DNA from 4 places in the Furfurilactobacillus curtus genome. Region 2 is predicted to be linked to each of the others. Evidence: predicted binding sites of a transcription regulator. Region 2 holds the regulator's gene; each other region holds the start of a gene.
The links. Region 2 encodes Rex, which represses fermentation and respiration genes when NADH is low (regulators of the CRP and FNR family bind a similar motif). Its sites were predicted from a motif close to TTGTGAANTANTTCACAA; they were not measured.

Region 1 (5,834 bases), 680 kb from region 2:
AATGCGACCGGAGCGCCGTTCAGCTTGTTCAATTCGTTCCTTACTAGCGCCGGCTTGTTCTTGCCGTAACCGCCAGACGAGCGTGATGCCAGCGATAATTTCCAGGAAGCTGTCCAAACCAAAAGCGACCAATAATATAGAACCGGCCTTAATTCCGGCACATAACCCGACTAAAAATTCAAATGCCATCCAAGCGACCGAAAAGTACTCGGTGTGCAAACCCTGAGTGATATAACGTGTTTTGACATTAGTGTCCATGCTTTTCTCCCCTAATAACGTGATCAACGTGCTCGAGTGCCTCATTTAAAACATCCAAAATATGCGGGTCGTCTAAGCGATACACATTTGTCTTGCCTTGTCTGGTTGCACTAATAAGCTGGTGTTGGCGCAATTTGGCCAATTGATGCGAAGCAGCTGACTGTTCTAAGCCTAATTGAGCACTGATTTGCGAGACCGTTAAATCTTGTTGTTCCAGCAGATACAATAATTGCATCCGAGTCGGGTTACTGAGTAATTGAAATAATGTATGAGCCTCATTGAGATGTTGTTCTTCGATGAAGCGAGGTGACGGAGATGTCATCAGATGATCATCCTTTCATATGATGAAATCATCATATAACCGTTTGCTCTAAATTGCAAACGGTTAAGTTGCACTAGTGTAAGCGTTTTCTAATATACTATCGTCTGATACACTATTGTTAAGTGTTCTGATAATAAACACAAAGGAGTTCCTAATGAAGAAAATTATTCTGGATTGCGATCCCGGCCACGATGACGCCTTGGCGATGATGTTGGCGGTCGCCTCACCGGAGATTGAGTTGGCGGCCGTAACGACTTCGGCGGGCAATCAAACGCCTGAAAAAACGCTAAATAATGCGATGCGGATGTTGACCCTTTTGCAACGGCAAGATATCCCGGTCGCCAGTGGTAATAAAACACCACTGGTGCAACCATTGGCGACTGCCGGAAATGTTCATGGTAAGACGGGGTTAGATGGAGCGGACTTACCGGATCCGGACTTCCAACCCCAAGATATGACGGCAATTGAGTTGATGGCGAAGACGATCCGGGAAGCAACTGAGAAGGTAACTTTAGTTGTGACTGGGCCGATGACGAATGCCGCCTTATTTTTGCGCGTGTATCCAGAATTGGCCGCACGTATTGAACGAATTGTCTTTATGGGCGGTGCGATGGGATTGGGTAATTGGACCCCATCGGTGGAATTTAATATTTATGTTGATCCGGAAGCCGCTAAGATCGTTATGAATTCAGGGATTCCGTTAACAATGGCCCCATTGAACGTCACACATCAAGCGCAAATTATGAAAGATGAAATTGCGACAATTGGTACGATTAATAATCCAGTGGCACAAGCTTTTAAAGGCCTTCTAGACTTCTTTGAAATTTATCATGAAAATCCAAAATGGGGCTTTTCTGGCGCACCGTTACATGATCCGTGCACAATTGCCTGGCTGATTGATCCGACGATGTTTGAAAGTGACTTGATGAATGTCGATGTAGAAACAACAGGGGATTTGGTCAAAGGAGAAACGGTTTGCGATTACTATGAATTAACGGGTAAGCCGAAGAATACAGATGTTTTGCTAAAAATTGATCGATCACGTTTTATCGAATTAATTATGCAATCGTTAAAATCATTCAACTAACTAAATGAGCAACCAAAAAGCCACCGATATCAAAATCGATGGCTTTTCAGATATAGGATTTAAATTTTAGTGGAAGACCATGCCACCGTCGACAGTGATTGTCTGACCGGTGATGTAATCAGAGTCAGTTCCAGCTAAGAAACTAACAACATTTGCAACATCTTCTGCCTCAGATAAGCGATTTAATGTGATGTCTTTTGTGAAGGTTTGTAGTCCCCACTCGTCATCTTTACCGGCATTTTGACCAACTTCATGAGCAATGTCCATCATCATCGGTGTCCGGACAATTCCCGGTGCATACGCGTTAACGGTGATTTGATCGGCTGCTAATTCTTTAGCCGTGGTCTGGGTAATACCGCGAATGGCAAATTTAGTTGAGCCATAAACGGTTAAATTTGGATTGCCGACTTCGCCAGCTTGAGAGGTGGCGTTAATGATTTTTCCACCGTGACCCAACCGTTTCATGGCAGCATGAGCAGCTTGCGTGCCCCAAACGACACCACCGGTGTTAATCATCGTCACGTTGGTTAATTGTTCTGGTGTCACGTCATCAATCGGAGTGGTTGGTGCCACACCAGCGTTATTGACGATGACATTTAAATCGCCTAACTGGGCAACGGTATCATCAACCGCTTTGAAAACCTGATCGCGGTCAGCAACATCGGCAACAAGTGCGATTGCTTTACCACCATGATTTGTAATTGTAGCAGCGACATCATCTAATTTAGATTTGGTGCGGCCGATAAGGGCAACGGCAAAACCATCACGAGATAAACGATCAGCAATGGCAGCGCCGATTCCTTGACCAGCACCGGTAATAAAAGCGACTTTTTGAGTCATGTGTAAGAACCTCTGTTTCTTGTGAAATTATGAACTAAAAATCAGTATACCGAACTCGACCAATAAAAACTAGTCCTAATTTAATGAGATGTATGCTCGAAAAAATTGATTTTTAGACAATAAAAAGCCAAGCCTTTTGGGCAACCTAAGGCTTGGCTGGGTGATTGGTTAAGCGTTGTTGACTGGAGTTTGACGTGTCATTTGTCCATCTTCAATTTTGTAGATTACATCACTTTTAGTAATCAGTCGTTCATCATGGGTCACCATGATGATGGCTTTATTCAGGTCATGAGCTTCACTAACTAAGCGATCAACCACATCGAATGACCGTTGTGAGTCAAGGCTAGCAGTCGGTTCGTCAGCCAAAATGACGTCGGGATTATGGAATAATGCTTTGGCGATAGCTACTCGTTGACGCTCACCACCGGACAATTCGTTTGGTAACGCATTATCCATATCGCGTAAATCTAAGCGGTCGAGTAATTGCCGCATTTCATCTACTTGGAATTTTTGATGAGCAAGGCGATCGATGAGCTTAAATTGTTCACTGACAGTTAAGAATGGAATTAAGTTTGAGCTTTGTAAGATAAAGCCCACGTGGTCAAATCGATATTGAAGGCGTTGTTTTTCTGTCTGTTGAGCGATATCAACGCCATTGAGTAGGACTTGCCCACTCGTTGGTCGTTGTAAACCGGCCGCAATTGTGAGAAACGTACTCTTTCCTGAACCTGAAGGCCCAATTACTGAGACAAATTGTCCAGGTTCGATTTGAAAATTGACGTTGGTTAGAGCATTAACGGCCACGTGACCGCTACCGAATTGTTTGGTGACATTAACAAGTTCCATTACGTTTGCCATGTGAACCTCCTATTTAATCGCGATAACTGGGTTAATGTGAGCAATGGTGCGCCATGATAACAAGGAACCGAGAATCGAGGCGACCACCAGTGAAATACCATAGATGCCGAGCTGACCATAATTTAGGGCAAATGGCATCCCACTTGGGGCCACGTTACCGATTAGAATCGTGACAGCTAGCCCGATAATGACACTGATGAGACTCATCACAGTGGCCTGCGTGACAACGCTAGCGAGAATATGATTGGTCCCAATACCTTCAACCTTCATGACGCCGAAGAGGGACTGCTTTTGTAGCGTTAAGACGTACATGAAGATCCCGATAATCGCTAATGACATGGCAAACAAGAAGTAAATCATCGTATTTAACGTAGTCTGTTCAGCACTGTAACCAGGTAAATTTTGAATGAACGTGTTGATTGGTAATCGCTGTAAGTTGTGATCATTTGAAGTCAACTTGCTGCTTTTTGAAATCAGCGCATTGATCGGTAGTGGCTTTGTGACTGGTTGGCCACCGACTGATTTGATATGAGCCAGCGTACTGATATCGGTATATAACGTTGGCGCAATGCTGTAGGTACTTTTCCCATAACTACCGACGACCTTCAGCAATTGGGTGTTAGAACCTAAGCGAATCTGATCGCCAATCTTAACGCCCTGATCCTTCAGATTCTTAGAAATAATCACTTGGTTCTTGCCATTAACTGCATGACCATGCGTAACCTTCGGCATGACGAACGCATCGCGGTTGGTTGCTAGTGCAGATATGTTAATTTTGGTCGATTTGCCGGCTTTTTGTAAAGCCGTGTTAGTCAAACTAACCGGCACAACTTTGCGACCTTTAACGTCATTCTTGGCTGCCGTCGTGAGTTGTGAGGCCGAGATGTTCTTATTGGCGTCTTTATTGAGATAGACATATTTTGCTTGCCACTGGTCGATTGCGAGGCGATTTCCTTGCGAAAGCCCATTGGCCAGTCCAGCCAAGACAAAGACGACTAAGGCGATTAGTACCATAACACCAGTGAGTAGACTGAAACGGAGTCGTTCACGGCGCATTTCTTTTAATCCTAAGTACATTTTATTTGCTCCTTAAGTTTATTTATCAAGTGATAAACGAATGACTTTATTATAACCAATGCTGATAAAAATACAACGATTAAATTTATCCCGAATGAAAATAACCTAATCCTGTTAGCTACTAACTGAGATTTAATGTGTGACGCCTGCTGCCAAATTGAAAGTCTAGGGAAGGTACAGGAGGCTAATCTTATTCGATAATCAAACAATCTCTGATGAGGCGTGCAAAAGCCGTATACTAGAAGAAACACGAAATGAGGGATGGTCATGTATCTGGCAAATGAACAACGTTATCAAATAATGCTTTATCGCCGAGCTGGTCATAGTGGACTAAAATTATCCGCATTAGGACTGGGACTGTGGCATAACTTTGGCAGTGTTGATGTGTTCGAGACGCAAAAAAAAATCGTGCGGACGGCTTTTGACGCTGGGATTACCTATTTTGACTTAGCAAATAATTATGGGCCAGAGCCAGGGAGCGCGGAAACAAATTTCGGACAAATATTAGCTACGGATTTAAAACCTTATCGTGATGAAATCGTGATCGCAACTAAAGCAGGTCATCGAATGTGGCCTGGGCCTTATGGCGATGGCGGTTCAATGAAAAATGTTTTGGCGAGTGCCGACCAAAGTTTGCATCGGCTGCAAACAGACTATGTGGACATCTTTTACTCTCATCGTCCTGATCCTGACACGCCGGTCGAGGAAACCGCGTATGCTTTAGACAAATTAGTGCGACAAGGCAAGGCTCTGTATGTTGGGATTTCAAAATATAATCCACAACAAACAGCGGCAATTGAGGCTGTTTTTGCAGATTTACATACGCCTTATGTTGTTCATCAGGATCGATACAATTTATTTGATCGACATGTAGCGGATGGTCTGCTGCAAAAATTGCGACAAGATCATACGGGATTAGTGACGTTTAGCTCTTTGGCACAGGGGTTACTGACGGGACGCTATTTGCAAGGGATTCCTGCTGATTCACGTGCACATCGGTCTGATAGCCCATTTTTACATGAAGATCAAGTCGAATCGTCCTTGACTAAGATTCGCCAGCTCAACGAAGTGGCGCAAGCTCGCGAACAGAGTCTGGCTGAAATGGCGTTGTCTTGGCTGATTCGTCAACCTGATATCAGTAGTGTGCTCATTGGCGCTAGTCGACCAAGTCAGTTGTTGGATAACTTAAAGGCGTTAGATCGACTTGACTTTACATCGGCAGAATTAACGAAAATTGATGAAATTACTGCATAACATAAAAATAGCCGTGGAAATCCGAGAAATGTTCGGAATTTCCACGGCTATTTTTATGTTAGATTCGTATTTCAAGAAACTTGTGGCGGTTCAATGCTGTTAGTGATATGATTTACTCGTTTTAAGGGAACTTTTTTC
Region 2 (5,834 bases):
CAACGCGAAAGCGCTATTATAATCGACCGGTTGAAGATGCACAGATTATGCAACTCATCCGAAAGGAGCATCATGTTGGAGACAAATGAACGTGAATTGATTTTGGCTTTTGAAACTAGTTGTGACGAAACCAGTGTGGCGGTTGTCGAAAATGGCAACCGCATTTTAAGCAATTTTGTAGCCACCCAGATCAAGAGCCACCAACGCTTTGGCGGTGTTGTTCCTGAGGTGGCTAGCCGCCACCACATTGAGGAAATTACGATCGGCATTCAAAAAGCGCTTATTGAAGCACAAGTCACACCAGCCGAGCTGACGGCGGTTGCCGTAACTTATGGACCCGGATTGGTAGGATCATTACTAATTGGGGTGACTGCTGCGAAAACATTTGCTTTTGCTCATGAGCTACCGTTAATTCCGGTTAATCATATGGCTGGTCATATTTATGCGGCTCGCTATGTGGAGCCATTGGTGTTTCCATTATTAGCGTTACTTGTTTCCGGTGGTCACACCCAAATCGTGTACATGAAAGCGGCCAATGAATTTGAAATCATTGGTGACACGAGAGATGACGCAGCTGGTGAAGCTTATGATAAGGTTGGCCGCGTGCTTGGCATCGCGTATCCTGCTGGTAAAGAGTTGGATCGTCTGGCTCATTTAGGTCAAGATACATTTAAATTTCCACGGGCGATGATTCACGAAGCCAACTACGACTTTAGCTTTAGTGGTCTTAAAAGTGCGTTTATTAACACGGTTCACAATGCGGATCAACGTGGCGAAACGCTAAATCGAGAAAACCTAGCGGCGAGCTTTCAGGCCAGTGTGGTGGATGTGTTGGTAGGCAAGGTGATAGCGGCTGTGCAACGTTATCCCGTGCAACAATTAGTTTTAGCAGGCGGTGTGGCCGCCAACCATGGTCTTCGCGAAGCTTTGAGCGAGCAATTGCCTAAAGTGGTGCCCAACACACGATTAGTGGCGGCACCATTGGCTCTGTGTGGCGATAATGCTGCTATGGTTGGGGCCGCGGCACATGTGGCATTGGCACAAGGTGTTCGAGCAGACATGACCTTAAACGCTGATCCAAGTCTAGAATTTCCTTGGGCAGCTGGTGTGGAAGCATAGTCATCGCCGTTTCTTGCAAAAAAGGATGAAACCACGGATTTACTCCGAGATTTCATCCTTTTTTGGTCGAATGAGTGATTGAATCATTTGAGTCTAAAAACTTCGTAACTGGTAAAATTTGTGAATCACTAGACATCTGTTGAACGGGTGCTTAATCTAAATGATGATTTTGGTTAAATTGTTCCAACGTCTCACTGGCCACTGTCCACTGTTGTTCGATTGTTTCATTTTCTTGATTAAGGGCGTCTAGTTTATGCTGTAAATCGGTCAGCTTCCCGATATCAGCTGCGTTTTCAGGCGCTTGCATTGTGGTGGTGACCTGACGTATTTCGGCATCTAGTTGGTCAATCTGTTCTTCCAATGTGTCGACTAAGCGTTGATGCTTTCGCTGCTCACGTAGGTCGGCTTTGCTAGCTTGGTAGGCCGTGTTAGCAGCGTTAGTCGTGGGTTGTTGATTAAGCTCACTTGGGGTTTGCTGACTCAAGGCAGCTTGATAGTCATCATAATCACCCTCGAACCAGCGCGTACCACTAGCAGATAGTTCAACGACTTCGGTTGCGACTTGATTAATGAAGTAACGGTCATGTGAGACGAATAAGACGGTGCCCATAAACTCATTGAGCGCTTCTTCAAGCACTTCTCGTGAATCGATGTCTAAGTGATTGGTGGGTTCATCTAGAATCAAGAAATTGTCGTGATCGAGTGACAGCTTGGTTAAGGACAACCGCGCTCGTTCACCCCCACTTAATGCGCTAACAGGTTTAGCAACATCATCACCAGTGAACAGAAAACTGCCTAATAGTGTTCGAATTTCACGTTCTGCCATGGTTGGATGGTCATCCCAAATTTCATTTAAAACGGTCTTTTCATCATGGAGAACGGCTTGTTCCTGATCGTAGTAACCAATGGTGACATTGGCTCCAATTTTGATCGTGCCTGCTAAAGCTGGTCGCTGCGATAAAATTGTTTTTAAAAGCGTCGACTTACCAACGCCATTTGGTCCGACAATACCGACTGCATGCTGTTTAATGACGTTAAGGTCAATATGATTCGCTAATGGCATCTCGGCAGTATAGCCAATCTGCAAATCAGCAACTTTCAAGACTTCTTTGCCACTGTCATGCTCAGGCTGGAAGCGAATGCGAATTGAACGATCATCATCCTTTGGTGCTTCTAGGCGATCCATTTTGGCTAATTGTTTGCGACGGGCCTGTGCTCGTTTTGTTGTAGAGGCGCGCACGATATTTTTATTAACAAAGTCTTCCAATGCACTAATTTGGGCTTGCTGTTTGTCAAACGCACGTTGTTGTGTTTTGATACGCGCTGCTTTTTGTTGTAGATAAGCAGAATAATTTCCTTTGTAGTGAGTGAGGGTGCCTTGGTTCATGTCATAAATAGTCGTAACCACATGGTCCAGAAAGTATCGATCATGAGAGACAATCAGGACAGCTCCGGGATATCCCTTAAGATAATCTTCCAGCCAAGATAGGGTTTGAATATCTAAGTGGTTGGTCGGTTCGTCTAAAATCAGTAAGTCTGGTTGCTGCAATAAGTACTTTGCTAAGGCTAGCTGTGTTTTTTGACCACCTGAAAATTGCGTGACGTTGCGATCATACGTATCTTCATCAAAGTGAAAGGCATGTAAGACACCGCGGATCAGGGCTTGATAGCCATAACCATTGTGGTCGCTAAAATTTTGTTGTAGTTGATCATATTCGCTTAAATAACGGTGGTAAGTCGTACTTTGATGATCTGCTGTGGGATCCGCAATCAGCGCTTCTAATTCGTGTAATCGATGTTCTTGTTGACGCTGTAAACTAAATACAGTGAGCATCTCGTTCCAGACAGTATTATTTGAAGTTAGCCCGGCATCTTGGGGGAGGTATCCCACCGTAACTGCTTTACCAGTGGAGATGGTGCCAGCATCAGGTTCATTTAAGCCTGCAATCATTTTTAATAAGGTTGATTTGCCAGCGCCATTGCGACCAACTAAGCCGACACGTGCGTGATCTTCAACCGTCATAGAGACATTTTCAAATAAGGTATCGGCGCCGAAACGACGTGCGACTGCTTGTACTTGGAGAACATACATAGTCGAAAACTCCTTCACTCATCAAACGATTTCATAACTACCATTCTAACATGTCGAGCAATGAAGCGGCATGGGTTACCAAGCGGCTGCGCTGATTGAGCTTGTGAAACAAGTGGTTGGTAAAGGATTAATGACGATGATTATAAAAGTTCGTGATTTTAATTAATATCAACAGTACGAAGTTTTAGGAAAAAGACAGTCGATTCAAAAGCTTTCAGATCAAGGTAAATCAGGATTTTATTAAGCCAAACGGCAAGAAACTTTGTGAAAGAAACAGATAAAAGAATGAAATTTACTTCACAATAAGTGACCCTATGCTATAATTGGTCTACACATTAGTTTCACAAGCGATACTAATCGAACAAAAAGGAGTGAACCGTCGTGGCCGAACAACGAATTCCACGTGCGACAGCAAAACGGCTGCCGATCTATTACCGTTATTTAAACATTTTATTGGATGCGGATAAGACCCGCGTTTCTTCAACCCAGTTATCGGAGGCGGTTAAAGTCGACTCTGCAACTATTCGTCGCGACTTTTCATACTTTGGTGCCCTCGGCAAAAGAGGCTACGGTTATGATGTTGCAAAGCTCATTGAGTTCTTTAAAAAGATTCTGAATCAAGATCAATTGACCAATGTTGCATTAGTTGGGGTGGGGAATTTAGGCCATGCATTATTGAACTTTAATTTTCATCAAAACAGCAATGTTCGTATCAGCGCAGCCTTTGATGTTAACGACAATATCGTAAACACAGTTCAAAGTGGTGTGCCAATTTATCCATTATCAGAAATGGGCCGTCAATTGCAGGATCAGCAAATCTCGATCGCCATCGTAACCGTTCCAGAACGTACAGCACAGGATGTGACGGAACAATTGGTTAAGGCCGGAATCAAGGGGATTCTGAACTTTACGCCACGTCGCTTGTCTGTACCTGACTCAGTGCGGGTTCAAAACGTTGATTTGACTAATGAATTACAGACACTCATTTATTTCATTGATCATTATGCTGAGATTCTACCAACTGAGGGTGAACAAGGATAAACAGTTGTGATTATTAGCTGAATACAAAAGGATGAACGTCGGTTGCTTTGCGAAGTGACTGACGTTTTTTTAAGCATCGCCCAGCTTAATCCTTATGCCTTGTTGACAGCTATCAATTAGCAGTGTGGGTCCGGGGCTGCTAATTTTTTTGACTAAGTTTGACCAAAAGCCTTGCATTCAGAATCGGGGATGGTTATTATAGACCTTGTTGTTAGCACTTAGACATTAAGAGTGCTAAAAGCGTTTATTTCAACGAAAATTATTGGAGGGATTAACGTGTTAAAACCATTAGGAGATCGTGTTATTTTACAAGCTTCTGAAGAAGAAGAACAAACCGTTGGCGGTATTGTCTTGGCAAGTAATGCGCAAGAAAAACCAACGACTGGAAAAGTTATCTCTGTCGGTGCTGGCCGTGTATTGGACAACGGTGACTCTGTTGCACCATCCGTTAAGGAAGGCGACACAGTAATGTTTGACAAGTACGCCGGGACCCAAGTGACTTATGACGGTGCAGATTACCTAGTTCTCCATGAAAAAGATATTGTCGCAATTGTTGAATAATTTTCGACCTAAATTGCGTAAATAAAGACGAAATAAAAAATAGTTGAGGTGGAAATTCACATGGCTAAAGATCTAAAGTTTTCTGAAGATGCCCGCAGCTCAATGCTTGCTGGGGTTGATAAATTAGCGAACACGGTTAAAACCACACTTGGACCAAAAGGTCGCAACGTTGTACTTGAACAAAGTTATGGTTCACCAACCATCACTAATGATGGTGTAACGATTGCTAAAGCAGTTGAATTGGCTGACCATTTCGAAAACATGGGTGCAAAGTTGGTTGCTGAAGTTGCTTCTAAGACTAATGACATCGCTGGTGACGGGACGACAACTGCTACGGTGCTCACACAATCCATCGTAAACGAAGGCATGAAGAATGTGACTGCCGGTGCCAACCCAGTTGGGATCCGGACAGGGATTGAAAAAGCGACCAATGCAGCCGTTGATGCTTTACACAAGATGAGCCACGACGTCAAAACTAAGTCAGACATTGCTCAGATTGCTTCGATTTCGGCTGCAGATCCAGAAGTTGGTGAATTGATTGCTGACGCAATGGAAAAGGTTGGCAATGATGGCGTTATCACCATTGAAGAATCTAAGGGGATCGAGACTACTTCGGATGTAGTTGAAGGGATGCAGTTTGACCGTGGATACATGAGTCAATACATGGTTACCGATAATGACAAGATGGAAGCTGACTTGGATAACCCATACATCTTGATCACGGATAAGAAGATTGCTAACATCCAAGACATTTTGCCATTACTGCAATCAGTTGTTGAACAGGGCCGTGCTTTACTGATCATCGCTGATGACATTACTGGTGAAGCATTGCCAACGTTAGTCTTGAACAAGATGCGTGGTACGTTTAACGTCGTTGCTGTTAAGGCCCCTGGCTTTGGTGATCGGCGCAAAGCGCAGTTGGAAGATATTGCTGCTTTGACTGGTGGTACTGTGATTACTGACGACCTCGGCTTGAACTTGAAAGACACGACTGTCGAACAGTTGGGTCAAGCTGGTAAAG
Region 3 (5,834 bases), 650 kb from region 2:
TGGTCGCATTAGTCATCCTGGTCGCTGTTGGCATAGGGATTGACCATCAAATCACCTATGGCGGACACGCCTACTATATCAAAGTTAGCGACCCCATCAGTAAATCTGGATCAGCCAGTCAGGGAGCGCAATCGGTATTTTATAAATATGACCAAACAGGTTTCGATGATCAAGGCGCATCTCAACGACTCCAATTCCACAGCGTAAAGTCAGACAATACGCCCTTGAAGAAGGGGGTTTACTTGAAAGTCATTTATTCAAAGGAAAAGGGCGTTAAATCCTACACTGTTGTTAAACGCTCACAAATCGCCAACAAAGCACTAACCAAAATTGATCAATATCAATAATGCTGGCAGATTTCAGACAATCAAGCCAATCTTGAGCTAAAAAAGCCATCCGTTTATGGATGACTTTTTTTCTTGTCACATTGAAATTGTTAATCATTCGCCAAAAAGTAGTTTAAAGGATTTATGCGAATAATTCGAACAGCTAACAAACCCTTTTATATTATTGGTTAATGTACTCCTTAGTTGAAGCAATAATGTCTTGCAGCCCTTTCTTCGCATCTGAGAAGAACATTTGAGTGTTGTCTAAGGAGAACAATGGATTTTGCACACCAGCATAGCCGGTACTCATGGACCGTTTAATCACGACCACAGACTTCGATTTATCAACATCTAAAATTGGCATACCAGAAATGGCATTGCCTGACTCTCTAGCCAATGGATTGGTGACATCATTAGCACCAATGACTAAAGAAACATCCGTATTTTCAAACATCGAATTTGCTTCTTCCATCTGCTTCATCTGGTCATAGGGCACGTTGACATCAGCTAATAACACGTTCATGTGACCTGGCATCCGCCCGGCCACTGGGTGAATCGCATAGTTCACGTTAATCCCGTTATCCGTCAATAACTTGGCCAATTCAGCAACTTCATGTTGAGCCTGTGCTGCAGCTAAACCATACCCAGGTACAATCATGACATTTTGCGCATAAGCCAATTGTAGACCAACGTCATCAGCGCTGGTTTCTTTAACGTTGACCGGTACATCCTCGGCAGCACTGTTACTACCACTGTCACCAGTACCAAATCCACCGGCCAAGATATTCGCGACCGAACGATTCATCGCATCAGCCATTTGTAACGTTAAAATAGTTCCGGCTGCACCCACTAATGCCCCAGCAATTATGAGCACTTGGTTGTCAATAACAAACCCAGCAAAGGCAACGGCCAAACCAGTAAATGCGTTTAACAGCGAAACAACTACTGGCATATCTGCCCCACCGATTGGCATGGTCATGAGCAGACCAAAAACCAGGCTGGCAACTAATCCGAGTACGACAAACCAGATATTGGTCGGTTCACCCATCATTAACCAAGCCGCAATTAAAATCGCAACTACGATTAAGGCGTTGATCAACCGCGCCCCAGGAAAGGTAATCGGCTTGCCAGAAACATGACCCGATAATTTCCCAGTAGCAATTAGTGAACCGGAGAAAGTAATCCCCCCAATCACCACATCCAAAAAGACAGGCAAGGAAAAGGCCAAGTTAAGGCTAGAACCGGCATCTTTAACAATATAGTCAAAGATCCCAATGACGGCGGCGGCACCACCACCAACAGCGTTGAATAGACTAACCAGTTGAGGAACATCGGTCATCGGGACTTTGCGAGCTCGCACCACACCGTACCAAATTCCGAGGGCCAATCCAGCAATGAGCACTACCCAGCCAATCCCGGTAATCTTACCTTCAGCAATAATCGTGATAATAATCATAATTACGGCTAAAAACATCCCGATTGCGGATAAACCATTCCCTCGACGGGCGGTCTTTGGTGATCGCATCAGGTGAACCCCGATGACATAACAAACGGCCGAAACTAAGTAAACCAGTGAAGACGTTGTCACTAATGCGTTCATTTGTGATCATCCTCCTTTGGTTGTGAATTTTTAGGGCGGTTAAACATCCCTAACATCCGGTCAGTAACGGTATACCCACCGGCCACATTTACGGCCGCAAAGAAGGCGCCAAAAAAGGCTAAACAATAAAATAACCAATTATTTGCTTCAGCCGCAATGACAAAGGCACCGACGACAACGACACCGTGGATCGCGTTCGCACCAGACATCATCGGGGTTTGTAACGTGGATGGAATTTTACTCATGACTTCAAATCCAACTAGTAAACTCAACACAAAAATGGCTAAATTCGCATATAACTCTTGGCTCATGACTGATCGGCTCCTTTCGTCTCTGTATCTGCCGCCACTGTTTGATCTGGCCGACTTGACGTCCGTTCAGGCAAATTCATGGCCCCTCTTAGACGGTTGCTAATAATGTCACCGTTGTAAGTTGCCAATAGTTCTCCTAAGACATCGTCATCAACGTCAAAGCTTAAGGCTTCTTCTTTAGTCACATAGTTAATCACGGCTTGAACGTTTTTTGAAAACATATCTGAAGCCGCTGCTGGTAGTTGACTAGCCATATCACCAGCACCAATAATTTGTGCGCCAGCTGGTGTCATCACCGTTTCATTCGGCTTAGAACTGGCCACGTTGCCGCCCAAGTCACTAGCTGCTAAGTCAATGAAAATCGTGCCTGGTTTAGCTTCATCGACAGATTTTTGCGTCACCAATAATGGTGGCTTCCGACCCGGGACCTGCGCCGTCGTGATGATGACATTGTTTTCCGCAATGAATCCAGCCAATTCATCCTGTTGCTGCTGCGTCTCTTCCGGTGTTAATTGACGAGCATAACCACCTTCACCGGCGCCAGAGACAGAAGTCGTCAGGAATGTGGCCCCCAGTGATTCAACTTCACCGCGTGAGGCAGGACGCACATCATATCCGGAAACAACAGCACCCAGTCGTTTAGCAGTCCCGATGGCTTGCAACCCAGCTACACCAGTACCCAAAACAAGCACTTTAGCTGGTTTAGCCGTTCCGGCAGCCGTAATCATCATTGGGAAGTAGCGAGAGAACTTGTCTGCTGCCACTAAAGCGGCTTTGTAGCCCGCCACACTGGATTGAGAACTCAAAACATCCATGGTTTGGGCCCGAGAAACCGTTCGTGGCAATAGTTCAAAAGCTAATGCTGTCACCTTTTGTTTGGCTAAGGCTTTAATGCCATCCGGATCAGTTAACGGTGCTAGTAACCCAATCAATGTTTGTCCAGCAGTCAACTGCCCAATGGTCGTTGCATCTAGTTGATTAATAACCGCGATTAAATTTGACTGTTTAATTGCATCGTCACGACTAACCAGTGTTGCTCCGGCATCTTGATAAGCCTGATCAGGATAAAATGCATTAACACCCGCACCTTGTTCAATTAACACTTCATAGTTGCCCTTAACCAAGCGACTGACAACATCCGGGGTTAGCGCAACCCGGTTTTCGCCAGTTGCCTCTTTAAGTGCAGAAACTACGATCGCCATGTAACATCCCTCCATCTTTTAGAAATATTTCACAATACCAGCATAGCGCTTACATTGATGAATCACAATTGTTTTAACAGTAATCTGTTCATAAGTTCTTGCTTTTTAAACGACTCTTCAGTTCTGTTACACAAAAAACAAAATTCTATGACGATTACTGACAAAATGTACACCAAGCAAAGCAGTATGGCCTAAATCCCAATACTGTTCCGTAGCACGAAATTCAAAAAAGCTGACCATGATTTGGTAGATACCAAGTCATGGTCAGCTTTATGAGTGAACGCATCCATTAGCGACTACGTTTATTCTTTTTAATTCTTTTTTTCTTATTCTTACGCGTTTGACGAACCATCCGATTAACCGCCATCTTGCCTAAGCGCCCAGAGATTCCGGAGCCGCTGCCCATCATGCCGCCTAGACCACCAGGAACTAATTGGTCTAAAGCACCCATGTTACCGTTGGACATTTGTTTCATCATTTTCTTCATCTGATCAAACTGTTTAATAAGTCGATTAACCTCTTGAATTGGTCGCCCAGAGCCTGCAGCAATCCGACGACGACGACTTGGATTCAACACATCGGGATTTTCTCGTTCTTGCGGTGTCATTGAATAAACGGTTGCACGCATATGAGCTAAATCTTTGGGATCGATCTGCGCATTAGCGATTGCTGGATTGTTCGCTAGGCCGGGAATCATCTTCATGATACTCTCCATGCCACCCATCTTATTCATCTGATCCATCTGATCGAGAAAATCATTGAAATCAAAAGAATTTTCCCGCATCTTCTGTTCAAGATCAGCCGCCTGCTTCTCATCAGAAACCTGTTGCGCTTTTTCAATTAGCGTCAACATGTCCCCCATCCCCAAAATTCGAGATGCCATCCGGTCGGGATGGAAGGTGTCTAGGGCGGACATCTTTTCTCCCTCACCGACAAATTTAATTGGTTTACCGGTGACAGCCCGGATGGACAGAGCAGCTCCGCCACGAGTGTCTCCATCTAACTTAGTCAAGACTACGCCGGTAATATCTAACTTATCGTCAAAACCAGTTGCCGTATTAACGGCATTTTGCCCAGTCATGGCATCAACGACTAATAAGATTTCATTTGGATGCGCTAATGCCTTGATATTAGCCAACTCATCCATCAATTGTTCATCAATTTGGAGTCGACCAGCCGTATCAATGATGACGTAATCGTTCTTATTTGCTACCGCTTGGCCCAGCCCCTGGCGCACGATCTCAACGGGATCAACATCTGTCCCTAATTCAAATACAGGCACATCGATTTGATCAGCCACTTGTTGTAACTGATCGATCGCAGCCGGTCGATAGACATCGGCCGCAATGAACAAGGGACGCGCTTGCTGTTCATTCTTTAATTTATAAGCTAACTTGCCAGCAGTGGTGGTCTTACCAGCCCCTTGCAAACCAACCATCATAATAATTGTTGGAATCTTTGGTGCTTTATTAAGTTCGCTGGCATCCGAACCCATCGTTTTCGTTAATTCTTCGTCAACAATTTTAACGATTTGCTGGGCGGGATTTAGCCCATCTAGCACGTTGCTACCCATTGCACGGTCGCGCACTGTTTTAACAAATGTCTTGACTACATCAAAGTTAACGTCAGCTTCGAGCAAAGCGAGTCGGATTTCCCGCATCGTTTCGCGTAAGTCACTCTCAGAGACTTTTCCTTTTCCCCGCAAATGTTTCATTGCATTTTGTAATCGTTCTGTCAGCCCTTCAAAGGCCATAACCATTCCTCCAGTTCATGATCCGAATTGTTTAAACACTTTCACTTGTTTCTAGCTGCGCAATTAACTGTCGCAATTGGCGATCATCTGGGTAGTGTCTCACCACATAATTAGCGACCGCGTCAGCGGCCTGATTACGCCGCAAGAAGTCTGCGTAAAGCTGAAGTTTGCGCTCATAATTTTCTAAGATAACTTCGGTGCGTTTAATATTGTCATAAACAGCTTGTCGACTGACATCAAAGTTCTCTGCAATTTCGCCTAATGAATAATCTTCGCCATAATACTGTTCAACATATGCTTTTTGCTTCGCCGTTAATAGCGATTCATAAAAACCGAACAGTGAATTGATTCGGTCATTTTTTTCGATTTCCATGTACCCGTCTTCACCTCGCGATACCAAATCAGTTTACCATTTTGACCGGTTCTTGAACATGAATATCCCACTTGTAAGGTGATTTTGTGCTGGTAATTATCGTTAAAAATGATTTCATGCTAATCTTAACTTATTAAAGTTCACCGGAGGCTCGTCTGATGAAACAAAATCGATCGTTAACTGGATTTGGTTTTTTTACCTTAACAGCTGCTATGCTAATGTCTGCCGATGAGTATCCCGCCTTTGCCCAATCTGGCTTAAAGGCCACC
Region 4 (5,834 bases), 330 kb from region 2:
TAAATCTGTTGGATTAATCATTGTTGTAACCTCTCAAGTTGATATTTAAACCCGCTCTACGGCCTTGTGCCGTAGTTCACTTACTAGTATGACATAGAAATATGGCAGCGTTTGCATAAATTTCGTCTACGGGCTTAATTCATTTTGAACCGGTTCATCAAAAAGCGCGGTACCCCATCTTGATTGACCGGTTCCGTGATGGCAGTTGCTGCGTCTAAAACCGCCTGTGGCGCATCGGCCATGGCAACGCTGGTCGTGGCCGCCTTAAACATCGGGACATCATTTAACCCATTACCAAAAACAATCGTATGATCCCCGTCGATCCCTAATTGTTGTTGCACTTGTTTTAACGCCGTCGCTTTACTAATCCCTTTGGGAATCAGCTCAATGTTGGTTTCACTTGATGCTGATAACGAAAATAGGCCCGTTTCCATAAACTCACGACGGGCTTGAATTAAACGATTATCGACTGCCCGATTGACCGCCAGACCGTTTGTCACTTGATCAGCAATAACTAAGACATCGGTGCGTGATTTCAGTGGAATCATTCTTGAAGTTGGCACCCGTTTACGCAAAAATCGCATGTGTGCTAATGCTGATTCGTCGCGAGAGTTGTGATACGTATCTGTTAACGTAAATAACCGCATCGTTAAATCTAAATGATCACAGATGTCGTATGCAGCTAGCGCAGCAGCTTGCCCTAATAAGTGCGTCTTAACTTGATTATCCTGGGCGATAACAGCACCATTAGCGCTAATGATTCCCATCGGAATCGTGAACTGGTCGGTGATTGACCGTGCCAAGGCCAACATCCGCCCCGTTGCCACGTAAATCTCATGCCCTTGTGCCTGTAATTTACGAAACACTGCTTGCGTCAAATCAGAGACTTGTTGCGTCTTAGGAATCAAGGTACCATCGATATCGGTCACAATTAAATATTGTTCCATGTCATTCCTCCACTATCACCCAGTTTACGCCATCTGGACCATGACTTGACCATGGATTTAATTTCGTCAAGACTGGTTTCTAAAAACATCGTGCTGTAAACTTTGAACAATTAGTCCTGAACTTTTGCAAAGGAGCGTGGCACGATGGCTTTAAACATTCGCTACATTTCAATCGAAGGAAATACACGCAATTTCATCCAACACCTGACTGAATATGCGAAACAACAACATATCGCCGACACTAATCAACCAGAAGTTAACGCTGTAGAAATTTCTGAACAAACAGATTTTACACACGAAACAGTGCCTTACTTTGCCTTTGTTCCCACCTATTTAGACGGTGGAAATGGCATTGATAACGGCGTTAAGGAATTGATGACCAACGTGCTAGGTGAATACATTGCTTACGGTAACAATCGTCAGCACTGCCTTGGCGTTGTTGGATCCGGCAACCGTAACTTCAACGAGCAATATTGTTTAACTGCGCGTCGATACGCAAATGATTATGGCTTCCCGTTCTTGGCCGATTATGAACTCCGTGGTACTAATGCTGACGTTAAACGAGTTTATAACGTTTTAGTTGATCGAACCAATCAGATTTAAAGCTATCGCTGCATTAAATTAACGCCAAAAATCGTCGCTCCCTTATTACTGGGGAAGCGGCGATTTTAACGTTATCCAAACTAAGCTTCTTTTAACTCTCAATGGTACCTGATTAGTCACGGGCATTCTTAGCCACATCTGTTTTTCGTTGCCGTTCAAAGTGCGCCCGGCCATAGACCGCAAATAGCGCGATCATTTGAACAATTCCGACAGCCAAAAACAGCTTCGAAAATGTCGCATAGTCCAGCATAAGTCCACCGAATAAGGGGCCAATTGCCCGGCCAAAAGCAATCGCGATGTTAGAGAAGCCTTGATATCTTCCAGCCTCGGTAGCGGGGGCTTTGACCGCAATCCACGCCGGTAAAGCTGGGTGACCAATCATTTCCCCGAACGTTAGCACGATCATGGTCACAATAAACGCTACATAACTGCGAGCAAAAATCAGCATGAAAAATGAAGCTGCAAATAATGTAATTCCTACCAAAATGACATTTTCAATGCGGAAACGCTCACTAAACCGTGTGATAAAAGGCTGGCAGATCACGATAATCAGGCCATTTAGCGTCCACAGTAAACTGTAATTCAACACGGGAATCCCCAGATTGGTCATGTGCACGGAAATAACACTCTCCCACTGGGAATATGCTAAGTTAATTGCCAATAGCAGCAACAAAATCAGGCCCACCAGTAAAGGCATCTGGGTGCGACGTTGGCTTGCAACTTGGCTTTTAGCACGGTGTGTCTTAGGCGCTACATTGAAATGTAACGTTACCACTAACGTCAACGCAGCATAGCATACCGCGGCAATGATAAAGACCGTGGTGATGCCGAATTTGATCGCGTAACCAACGATTAAGGTGCCAATCACCACCCCAATATTCATCGCAACATAGAGCATATTGAACACGTGCCGCGTTGAAGTTGTCGTCACCCACGTTGCCAAAGAGTTTAAAATCGTCATGTTGACGCCATCACCGAACCCGATTACCAACAGTAGCAAGCCATAAACGGGCCAGCCGTGCCAAAAAATCAAGGCAACGACGCCGAGGGTCGCTAGCGCCGCCGACATAATCCCAGTCTGCCAAGGTTTCCAATGATCAAATAAGTATCCACCAACTGAGTCACCGACGATCATCATAAGCGACATTCCTAATAATACCCAACCAGCTAACGTTAATGATTCGTGGAGGTAGTTATGTAAATAAATGGTCGTTAATGGCCAAAGAAAACTCGCACCCGCATTGTTTAACAGTGAGGCAACAAATAACCAACTAAATTTGATGTCTTTGCGTTGGACTTTCAGAAAAATCCGCTCCTTAATTTTGCACGATTCGCGTCCTTAAGGCCATTCTATCACGCCATACACATTCCAGTCGCGGATAATTAGTTTGGGCCTTAAAACTAGCGGTGCGTATCGATTTCGGTCGACAATCATAATCAGATCTACCAAGCTTTGGTCAATTGTGGATTAGAGTCTTTTAAGTGTTATTCACAAATTCGATAATGAAAATTCCTTACTAATTGTGATTAAAAAAACGATTTATCCACATTTTTGTTTTTCACAGACAGATAAATGATGAAAAAAGTTTGCAAATGCTCATCAATTCACTTTAATTTTCAGAGTCTTCCTGATATGATTAAACTGTTGAAAGCAAAAATTAGTTCTAATCAAAAGGAGATCAATTCATGAAAGCTGCTGTTGTTCGCGATAATGTTGATGGCTTCGTCGATGTTAAAGATGTTACCTTACGTGATTTAAAACCTGGTGAAGCACTTGTTGATGTTGAATATTGTGGTCTTTGCCATACTGATTTACACGTTGCCGCCGGTGACTTCGGTGACAAGCCTGGACGAATCATTGGACACGAAGGCGTTGGGATCGTCTCTAAAGTGGCCGATGGCGTGGACGCCGTTAAAGTAGGGGATCGGGTCTCTATCGCTTGGTTCTTCAAGGGCTGTGGTCATTGTGAATATTGTTTAACTGGTCGCGAAACATTCTGCCGTCAGGTGCAAAATTCAGGCTTTACCGTTGATGGCGCCATGGCTGAACAGGTCATTGTGGATGCCAACTACGCCGTTAAGGTGCCCGATGGCCTAGATCCAGTGGAAGCCACCTCCTTAACTTGTGCCGGGGTAACAATGTACAAAGCCATTAAAGTGGCTGACGTTAAGCCAGGCCAATGGGTCTCTGTTGTTGGCGCCGGTGGTTTAGGTAACTTGGCCATCCAATACGCTAAACACGTTTTTGGCGCGCACGTCATTGCTGTTGATGGGAACCCAGACAAGTTGGAAGCCGCTAAACAAGCTGGCGCAGATATCTTAATTAACCGTCACGATGGCAACGTTGACGAACAAATTCAAGAAAAAGTCGGTGGAGTTCACGCTGCTTTAGTGACTGCCGTTACAACTTCAGCCTTTGACCAAGCCGTTGACTCATTGCGCCCAGATGGTAAGCTAGTTGCCGTTGCTTTACCACAAGGTGACATGCAATTGAACATTGCTAAGACAGTGCTCGACGGTATCGTCGTTGCTGGTTCACTCGTTGGGACTCGTCAAGATTTAGCTGAAACATTCCAATTCGGTGCTGAAGGCTTGGTTCACCCAATCGTTCGCACCCGCAAGTTATCAGAAATCAACGATATGATTCAAGAATTAAAGGACAACACAGTGGTTGGGCGTAATGTGGTTGACTTTGTTCACAACAACTAATGCTCATTTATAAAAGAGTCTGGGACAAAACCAAAAACTAAATTTCATTTCCAATCTAAATCGTCAAAAAGCGGGATATAAGTCAAGTGACTTATGTCCCGCTCTCTTTTTGCTTCTGCTTTATTTAGTTAGCCCTAACTAGGCGTGTCCTGCATTGGGGCAATACTCTGATCGCCAGAAATCACCGGAGTGTGTTCAATCCAGTTGTGTGGTCGACAACTAACGATCCAGTTAACGCCGTACTCGTCAGTAAATTCACCACGTTTGCCAGTGAAATAAGCAGCACTAAACGAATTAGTTACCCGCACGCGCCCCGAGTTTGCCACTCGATCAAAGAATTTTTGTGCTTGCACAACTTCTTCACTGTCGTCAGCGTTAAAGTCCAGCATAATCGCAATATTTGTTGCGTGCTGTGGCTGATCCATGAAATCATCCGCACACAGAATCTGTGAACCCATAACGCGAAAACCACCATGAATTGTTGAATCTTCTAGATTAGGATCAATTAAGTCCAATTCCCGCGCAGTTGCTTCCGTAACCGGAATCCGAAATAAATCGGTTGCCCCAAAAACTTCTTGGTAGTAGCTCATTGCGGCTTTGGCGTTGGGGAAGTGAATATAAGGATGTATACGTGTTACGATAGTCGGTCCCCCATTTCAAATGCATGACAAAGTATAATGAAAAATGACAAAAGTGTCAATTTAAAAACAGAGCGTGAGCCAGACCGGGTGAGTTCACACACCATTAGCCGATAAACCATTGTCGAGATTTATGGGATGCAAACCACTTTTCCACCTACCAAAGTAGCCGACAGCTACCAATATTTTATGCTATCCTAGAAACATAGTTAATTTTTTAAATTTATTTATCATTAGATAAATAAAGCAGTCGGAGGTCATTCATGAAAGTCTTGGGAATCCTCGGCGCCCATAAAGAACATGGTGTCACCGCGCAATTATTGACGGCCACTTTGGCTAGTGTTCCAGCGCCGCATGAAACAGAATTAATTTACTTGGCTGACTATGACATCCACCCCGATACTGGGATTCCTAATCCTGTCTTAGATGCATTAACTGAAAAATTATTGACTAGTGATGTCTGGATTTTTGCAGCACCCACCTATTGGGGTGGCCTATCAGGAATCATGAAGCACTTTTTAGACTGCCTTCGTTGGCGCTTAGTCCGCATTGATCATGTTGGTGACGCGCACCCTGATCGTTTTAAAAATAAGCATTACCTTAGCATCACCGATTGTTATATTAGTCCGCTGGATAACCTCTTTACGGGTGTCACCGACGCCACGTTTCGACAAATTGATACGGTGATGAATGCGGCTGGTCTGATCAAAATTCATGAAATCGTATGCCCTGGCACCTTAAAAAATGGCGATCGAATTCCTGAACAAACCTTGAACACCTGTCGCAAATGGGGCGTCAAACTTCCAAACAAAGCGAAACGAGATGACAATACCATGAAGCGCTATGTCGAACTATTTATGATGATTGCAATCATGTCATTAATCACGATGGGAATCCAGACTGGTTTGGCGCCGGTCATTGCCCAAACGAACTTTTG

Region 1: a site for Rex is predicted at 2,527-2,544, ahead of ACYQ0Y_RS07395 ((S)-acetoin forming diacetyl reductase). Genes of this name have one in related genera too.
Region 3: a site for Rex is predicted at 3,457-3,474, ahead of ACYQ0Y_RS01405 (NAD(P) transhydrogenase subunit alpha). Genes of this name have one in related genera too.
Region 4: a site for Rex is predicted at 3,072-3,089, ahead of adhP (alcohol dehydrogenase AdhP). Genes of this name have one in related genera too.

The regions. Positions count from the first base shown of each region.
Region 1 is NZ_BAAHXU010000001.1:1,580,708-1,586,541, forward strand. Features, by position in the region: gene ACYQ0Y_RS07380 (cation efflux transmembrane domain-containing protein) at 1-258, opposite strand, end outside; gene ACYQ0Y_RS07385 (ArsR/SmtB family transcription factor) at 248-580, opposite strand; gene rihA (pyrimidine-specific ribonucleoside hydrolase RihA) at 735-1,667, shown strand; gene ACYQ0Y_RS07395 ((S)-acetoin forming diacetyl reductase) at 1,734-2,507, opposite strand; gene ACYQ0Y_RS07400 (ABC transporter ATP-binding protein) at 2,676-3,365, opposite strand; gene ACYQ0Y_RS07405 (ABC transporter permease) at 3,375-4,442, opposite strand; gene ACYQ0Y_RS07410 (aldo/keto reductase) at 4,710-5,696, shown strand.
Region 2 is NZ_BAAHXU010000001.1:898,012-903,845, reverse strand. Features, by position in the region: gene rimI (ribosomal protein S18-alanine N-acetyltransferase) at 1-89, shown strand, start outside; gene tsaD (tRNA (adenosine(37)-N6)-threonylcarbamoyltransferase complex transferase subunit TsaD) at 73-1,119, shown strand; gene ACYQ0Y_RS04565 (ABC-F family ATP-binding cassette domain-containing protein) at 1,271-2,506, opposite strand; partial or broken gene ACYQ0Y_RS04560 (ATP-binding cassette domain-containing protein) at 2,687-3,127, opposite strand; gene ACYQ0Y_RS04555 (redox-sensing transcriptional repressor Rex) at 3,593-4,252, shown strand; gene groES (co-chaperone GroES) at 4,529-4,813, shown strand; gene groL (chaperonin GroEL) at 4,874-5,834, shown strand, end outside.
Region 3 is NZ_BAAHXU010000001.1:248,916-254,749, reverse strand. Features, by position in the region: gene ACYQ0Y_RS01420 (YxeA family protein) at 1-347, shown strand, start outside; gene ACYQ0Y_RS01415 (NAD(P)(+) transhydrogenase (Re/Si-specific) subunit beta) at 508-1,926, opposite strand; gene ACYQ0Y_RS01410 (NAD(P) transhydrogenase subunit alpha part 2) at 1,923-2,237, opposite strand; gene ACYQ0Y_RS01405 (NAD(P) transhydrogenase subunit alpha) at 2,234-3,439, opposite strand; gene ffh (signal recognition particle protein) at 3,729-5,192, opposite strand; gene ACYQ0Y_RS01395 (putative DNA-binding protein) at 5,224-5,565, opposite strand; gene ACYQ0Y_RS01390 (amino acid permease) at 5,724-5,834, shown strand, end outside.
Region 4 is NZ_BAAHXU010000001.1:1,231,726-1,237,559, forward strand. Features, by position in the region: gene ACYQ0Y_RS05945 (4-hydroxyphenylacetate 3-hydroxylase N-terminal domain-containing protein) at 1-21, opposite strand, end outside; gene ACYQ0Y_RS05950 (HAD family hydrolase) at 135-947, opposite strand; gene nrdI (class Ib ribonucleoside-diphosphate reductase assembly flavoprotein NrdI) at 1,092-1,550, shown strand; gene ACYQ0Y_RS05960 (MDR family MFS transporter) at 1,663-2,871, opposite strand; gene adhP (alcohol dehydrogenase AdhP) at 3,237-4,259, shown strand; gene ACYQ0Y_RS05970 (VOC family protein) at 4,394-4,849, opposite strand; gene ACYQ0Y_RS05975 (flavodoxin family protein) at 5,161-5,834, shown strand, end outside.